Regions from separate parts of the Bartonella sp. B17 genome, predicted to be linked through region 2. Evidence: predicted binding sites of a transcription regulator. Region 2 holds the regulator's gene; the other holds the start of a gene.
The links. The regulator HrcA, encoded in region 2, represses chaperone genes, less so after heat shock. The targets are predictions, from matches to a motif close to GTTAGCACTCNCNNNNNGNGAGTGCTAAC.
Positions count from the first base shown of each region.

Region 1: groES (co-chaperone GroES) is a predicted target of HrcA. The motif match lies at 1,792-1,820, and genes of this name have one in related genera.

Region 1 covers NZ_CP200032.1:640,836-644,595, reverse strand. The annotation lists gene groL (chaperonin GroEL) at 1-1,386, opposite strand, end outside; gene groES (co-chaperone GroES) at 1,447-1,743, opposite strand; gene fumC (class II fumarate hydratase) at 1,976-3,364, shown strand; gene V4B18_RS02935 (alpha-D-glucose phosphate-specific phosphoglucomutase) at 3,383-3,760, opposite strand, start outside.
Region 2 covers NZ_CP200032.1:272,294-276,053, reverse strand. The annotation lists gene hemW (radical SAM family heme chaperone HemW) at 1-673, opposite strand, end outside; gene rdgB (RdgB/HAM1 family non-canonical purine NTP pyrophosphatase) at 673-1,317, opposite strand; gene hrcA (heat-inducible transcriptional repressor HrcA) at 1,632-2,702, shown strand; gene grpE (nucleotide exchange factor GrpE) at 2,789-3,448, shown strand; gene V4B18_RS01275 (2'-5' RNA ligase family protein) at 3,558-3,760, opposite strand, start outside.

The DNA of each region.
Region 1 (3,760 bases), 370 kb from region 2:
AGCAGCTTCTTCACCTGCATTAGTTGCAATCTGACGTGCTGGTGCCTGTAGAGCACGACGTACAATATTGATACCAGCTTCTTGATCAGGATTGCTTCCTTTAACAGTTAACGCATTTGCAGCACGTAACAAGGCCGTTCCACCACCAGCAACGATACCTTCTTCTACAGCAGCACGTGTTGCATTCAAGGCGTCATCAACACGATCTTTCTTTTCCTTCACTTCAACTTCTGTTGCACCACCAACGCGGATAACGGCAACACCACCAGCGAGTTTAGCAAGTCTTTCTTGCAATTTTTCACGGTCATAGTCAGAAGTTGTTTCTTCGATTTGAGCCTTGATCTGGTTTACGCGAGCATCAATTTCAGCTTTGCGTCCAGCACCATCAATAATCGTTGTATTTTCTTTAGAAATATTCACTTTCTTTGCACGACCAAGCATATCCAAAGTGACATTTTCCAATTTGATACCAACATCTTCAGAAATAACCTGACCTGATGTTAAGATTGCAATATCTTCAAGCATTGCCTTACGGCGATCACCAAATCCTGGAGCTTTCACAGCAGCAATTTTCAAACCACCACGCAACTTGTTAACAACCAACGTTGCCAAAGCTTCACCTTCCACATCTTCAGCGATAATAAGAAGTGGCTTGCCAGATTGAACAACAGCTTCAAGCACTGGGAGAAGAGATTGCAAATTAGATAATTTCTTTTCGTGAATAAGAATGTAAGGATCATCGAGGTCAGCGACCATTTTTTCAGCATTCGTGACGAAGTAAGGAGAAAGATATCCACGGTCGAATTGCATCCCTTCAACGACTTCCAATTCAGTTTCAGCCGTTTTTGCTTCTTCTACGGTAATGACGCCTTCATTGCCAACTTTATCCATAGCACTAGCAATCATTTGACCAATTTCTTCTGCACCATTAGCAGAAATGGTTCCCACTTGTGCAATTTCTTCTGAAGTTTGAATCTTTTTAGCTTTTTTGAAAAGATTTTTTACCACTTCATCAACAGCAGCATCAATCCCACGTTTAAGATCCATTGGGTTCATACCAGCAGCAACGGCTTTTACACCCTCTTGCACGATAGCTTGTCCTAGAACAGTTGCAGTTGTTGTACCATCACCAGCAATATCATTGGTTTTGGAAGCAACTTCGCGCAACATTTGCGCACCCATATTTTCGAACTTATCCTCTAGTTCAATTTCTTTTGCAACCGACACACCATCTTTTGTGATGCGAGGCGCACCAAATGATTTATCAATCACCACATTGCGACCTTTAGGGCCGAGCGTTACTTTAACAGCGTTAGCAAGGATATCAACACCGCGCACCAAACGCTCACGCGCTTCACGGCCAAATTTGACTTCTTTAGCAGCCATCTAATTTCTCCTTGGAGTTGTATCAAAATAGTACAAAATACAAAAAATTAAGAAACTGGATTAGCCCAGAATTCCCATAATATCAGATTCTTTCATGATTAAGAGGTCTTCACCATTAATCTTCACTTCAGTTCCAGACCACTTGCCAAACAGGATACGATCTCCTGCTTTAACTTCCAAAGGTACACGATTTCCATTATCATCTAGAGCGCCATTACCAATAGCAATAACTTCACCTTCTTGAGGTTTTTCCTTCGCTGTATCAGGAATGATAATCCCACCAGCGGTTTTATTTTCAGATTCAACCCGGCGGACAACGACACGGTCGTGAAGTGGGCGGAATTGTATATTAGCCATGTTCAAAATCCTTAAAACTTAACATAATTGAATTAATCTTAAGTCTCCGTTAGCACTCTTAGAGTTTGAGTGCTAACAATAATTGGAATATAAAATCACCACTTTACGATGTCAAGGATTTGCTACAAATATTTATCTTATATTTATCTTAAACAACTGCGAACTCTTGCTTCCCTTTTCTATTTTACGTTATTTACTGCTTTAGAACCAATGAACAAAAAAGGATTTTATCATGGTTGAAACACGTCAGGAAACTGATAGCTTTGGAACGATTTCGGTTCGTCAGGATCGTTACTGGGGGGCACAAACTGAACGCTCTCTTCATAATTTTAATATTGGTATAGAAAAACAGCCTCTTACCGTAATTCATGCCTTAGGCCTCATCAAAAAAGCTGCAGCCCTTGTGAATATGGAAAAAGGAAAGCTCCCGCAAAACATAGGCAAAGCGATTATTTCTGCCGCTGATGAAGTGCTTTCAGGCGCGCTGGATAAGCATTTTCCACTTTCTGTCTGGCAAACAGGTTCTGGCACACAAAGCAATATGAACGTGAATGAAGTCATCGCTAACTATGCTAGCGTGCTTTTGGGAGGAAAACTGGGCAGTAAAGCTCCCGTTCACCCAAATGATCACGTCAATATGAGCCAATCATCAAATGATTCTTTTCCCACAGCACTTCACATTGCAACCACACTACAAACACGCCAACACTTATTTCCTATCCTTGATGCCCTTATTACTACTTTAGAAAAAAAAGAAGAAGAATTTGCCGATATCATCAAAATTGGGCGTACGCATACCCAAGATGCAACACCGCTCACTTTGGGACAAGAATTTTCAGGCTATCGAGCTGCATTACAAGGTAACCGCCAACGCATTGAAACAGCTCTCAGCGACGTCCAGATGCTTGCTCAAGGCGGCACAGCCGTTGGAACAGGGCTTAATGCTCCAAAAGGTTTTGACGTTGCATTTGCTGAAAGCATCAGCACACTGACAGGAGTAAATTTTAAAACCGCCAACAATAAATTTGAAGCACTTGCGCACCATGGAGCACTTGCCCATTTTCATGGGAGTTTGAATGCACTAGCAGCTGACATTTTTAAAATTGCCAATGACATTCGGTTTTTGGGATCAGGCCCACGCTCAGGTTTGGGTGAATTAAGCCTCCCAGAAAATGAACCAGGATCTTCCATCATGCCTGGGAAAGTCAATCCAACACAATGTGAAGCAATGACGATGGTGGCATGCCAAGTCTTCGGCAATCATACCAGTGTAACCTTTGCTGCAAGTCAAGGACATTTCGAACTTAATGTTTACAAACCTGTGATTGGTTATAATGTTTTGCAATCGATTACACTTCTTGGAGACTGCATGCGTTCTTTTGATATGCATTGCATTCAAGGATTACGCGCCAATCGTGTTCATATTCACTCTCTCATGGAACGCTCTCTCATGTTAATAACAGCTCTTGCGCCGGAAATTGGCTATGAAAAAGCTGCTAAAATTGCCAAAGCGGCGCATAAAAATGATACAACTTTGCGCGCTGAAGCTATCAAAGCTGGCGTTTCTGGAGAAGATTATGATCGGCTAGTTGATCCCAAAAAAATGATTCACCCACAATAACAACTTGAGACAAATTGTTCACGTGATAACATCGGGTCGTTCGCGACCCAGATGACGTTTTATATTTAACAATTCAAGTGCAGCTCGCTGCAAAGGTTGAAGGACTGTTTGCGGATCTTGTGTGAATTTGCGTGCATCCCCTTCATATTGCTCAAAATAAAGTCGCAAAGTAGATCCTGCCGTTCCTGTTCCAGAGAGGCGTACAACCAATCGTGTTTCATTTTCAAACAAAACGCGCACACCCTGCCTTTTGCTCACACTTTGATCGATTGGATCACAATAAATAAAATCATCTGCTTGTTTAACTATTAATCCCGCAATTTTTGTCCCCGCCTTTGGTAAATGCGCACGCAATTGCTCCAAGATTGCATATGCTTTATCCGTCTCGACTTCTTC
Region 2 (3,760 bases):
TAAGATGATACAAATCTGCTGCGAGCTCTGATGCAGGAAGGATAAGCTTTCCTGCGGCGTGAAGTCGTTTAAAGGCGGTTCCTTCCTCTATAGTTAGTTGATAAAGAGAAAGATGGTCTGCGGCTAAATCAATAGCTTGAAAAAGTTCATATTTCCATTGTTCTAGTGTTTGCTCAGGACGGGCATAAATTAAATCAAAAGACAGGCGTGGAAAAATTTCTCTTGCTAAAGAAATAGCGTAAAGAGCTTGCTTTACATCATGGAGGCGACCAAGTTTTCGTAGTGCTTTGTCATTGAGTGCTTGTACGCCTAAGGATAAGCGATTAACACCTGCCGTGCGGTATCCGCGAAAGCGCTCTGCTTCTACACTGGATGGGTTGGCTTCTAGTGTGATTTCAACTTTATCATCGACCGTCCATTTTTTTGCAATAGCTTGCAGCAAGGCATAAACTGTCTGAGGCGTCATGAGAGAGGGAGTTCCCCCACCGATAAAAATACTCGTAACATGACGTGGACCTATTCTACAATATTGTGTTTCCATTTCGCGTTCAAAGGCGGTTACAAAACGTGGTTGATCAACTCCATTTACGCGAACATGTGAGTTAAAGTCACAATAGGGGCATTTTGCAGCACAAAAGGGCCAATGAATGTAAATTCCGAAGGATTTATTCATCAGAGTGCCAAAAGACTTTCTGCCAAAAGTTTAAAAGCGCGTGCGCGATGCGAAAGGGGTGTTTTATCATCGAGTTTCCAACCATGCTTTTGTTCCGTTGACATTTCACCAAAGGTATTTTCATATTCATCAGGTAAAAAAATTGGATCAAAGCCAAAACCTTTATCTCCGCGTGGAGGCCAAATGAATGTACCCTCAACACTGCCACGAAAATAGTCTGCATAGCCATCTGGCCATGCAATACAGATGACTGATATAAATCGGCATTTTCGTTGACTTTTTTCGTGCGCTTTGGCTCTTTGGAGTTTTTCTTCTATTTTTTGCATAGCTTTTGAAAAATTACGTGTGCCGTCTGGTTGAAGAGCCCAATTAGCTGTATAAACACCAGGTGCTCCGCCTAATGCATCTACTTCTATGCCGGAATCATCAGATAAAGCCGGAAGCCCTGTATTTTTTGCAGCTGCAAAGGCTTTGATATAGGCATTTTCTTCAAATGTTGTTCCTGTCTCTTCTGGTTCAGGTAAATCAAGTTCCTTTGCTGATTGTGTTGTTAAACCAAAAGGAGCGATCAGTGTGGTAATTTCACGCAATTTATCATCGTTATGTGTGGCAATAACGAGTTTTTTGATTGTTATGCTTCTCATATAGATTTCTCCAAAAATTAAAGGGGAAGTAGTTATTTTCTGTGTTTAAAACTAACATGACCATATGATATGGATATTAACAGGTTTCATGAAATACGATTTTTTGCATGTTTGCTGCTATTGAGTTCAAAGAAGATCTCTTAAATTTGATGAAAATCATAATTGGAGAGATGCATGGAGGTACTTTTCTTTCTGATAATGGCATTTTAGGTGATAAATATGCTATATATTTTGCACTGTTTTAGACTATTTGACCAGACTTTAACAAAAATTATATAAGAAGAAAGTATTTTTAAAGTAGTGAAACAATTGTGATGAAGTATAAACCCATTGATGATGAATTAAAATATCTTGATCAACGTTCGCGTGATATTTTTCGCCATATTGTTGAAGCTTATCTTAATGATGGTGAACCTGTTGGATCACGAAATCTTTCTCGGCTTTTACAACAAACATTATCACCTGCAACGATTCGTAACGTGATGAGTGATCTTGAGCATCTTGGATTGATTTATGCACCTCATGTATCTGCGGGGCGAATGCCGACACAATCAGGTTTACGATTTTTTGTTGATACATTTATGGAAGCGGGTGATTTGCCAACAGAGGAGCGCGAAAGCATTGAAAATCAAGTTAAGGAAGCAGGGCATACAAAGTCAGTTGAACATTTTCTCATTCAAGCTAGTCAAGTTCTTTCAGATCTTTCACGTGGGGCAGGATTAGTTTTATCGACAAAACATGAAGGAACATTAAAGCACATTGAATTTGTGCGTCTTGATGGAGAACACGCTCTTGCAGTTTTAGTAACTCAACGAGGTGAAGTTGAAAACCGTATTGTTCAATTACCAGAAGGTGTTACCCATGCACAATTAACAGAGGCAACCAATTTTCTTAATGCTCATATTCAAGGTCGTACGTTGCGGGAAGCTAAAGGAGAAATTGCCCGCTTATGTTTAGAAACACGAGCTGCACTTGATGATTTATCTCATCATCTTGTTGAAACTGGGTTAGCTCTTTGGGGAGGAGAAGATTCTGATCATAAAATACATCTTATTGTTCGCGGGCGGAGTAATTTGCTTGAAGATGTAAAAGCAAAAGAAGATTTAGAGCGGTTACGACACCTGTTTGATGATCTTGAGACACGTGAAAGTATGGCGCAATTACTCGATTTAACTGATGAAGGTTCAGGAGTTCGTATCTTTATTGGTTCAGAGAATAAATTATTTTCGCTTTCTGGCTCTTCTTTAGTTGTAGCGCCTTACTGTGATTCACAACAAAGGGTCATTGGTGCTTTGGGGGTTATTGGACCAACACGGCTCAATTATGCAAGAATCGTGCCTATGGTCGATTATACGGCTCAACTAGTGTCGCAGTTGTTACGCTAGAACACGTAAATACAAATATCCCTTGATTTTTGTCTATAAAATTTCAATATCGAGGATAATAAATCTTATGAAGGAATGGAATTTTTATGTCTGATGAAAAAAACAAATTTACTAACGCTTCATTTGAAAATTGCGATTTAAAAAATCCGGCTGACCACAATAAACTCAAACAAGCTGCTGATGAATTTTTGAAAATGCATGAAGAAAAAGCGTGTACAGATGCAGGAGAAGAAAATGAGCTTTCTGATCCCTTAGCTGCTTTGCAGGATGAAAATAAGGAATTGAAAGATCAGCTTTTGCGTCTTGCTGCAGAGATGGAAAATCTTCGGCGTCGTACTACGCGTGATGTAGCTGATGCGAAAGCTTATTCAATTGCGAATTTTGCACGCGATATGCTATCTGTTTCTGATAATCTTAACCGTGCCTTGGAGGCTATTCCTGAAGGTGCGCGGGAAAATGACGCTGGTCTGAAAACCTTAGCTGAGGGAGTTGAAATGACTGAGCGTGCAATGATGGCAGCGTTAGAGCGTCATGGAGTGAAGAAAATTCATCCAGAAGGGCAAAAGTTTGATCCTCACTTTCATCAAGCTATGTTCGAAATTCCCAATGCTGATGTTCCAGATAACACTGTTCAGCAAGTGGTTCAGGCAGGTTATATTATTGGTGAGCGTGTCTTACGTCCAGCGATAGTTGGCGTGGCAAAAGGAGGAGCGAAAGAAGCTTCTATTGAGTCTGATCCAGCATAAATAATATACCATTAACAATAATTTCTGCGCGAAGTTGCAACATTATGTGCAACTTCACATTTTAGAATATTTCATCAGAGAAAGTTTTTAAGGTGTTTTTAACACTCTTTTATGCTTGGAGTGTCCAGCTTCCTCTCTCAATATAAGGAACATTATCATCGAGAGAGGGAGATGAGAATAAAACAAAATGATCAATCTCAAAGGGAGGAAGTACAAAATCACGTCGAGAAGACACATATGAAGAAATATCTTCAGGTTTAGCGTCGAGAAATTGTGCAATGGTGATGTGCGGAGTGAATTTTCTTTTATCAG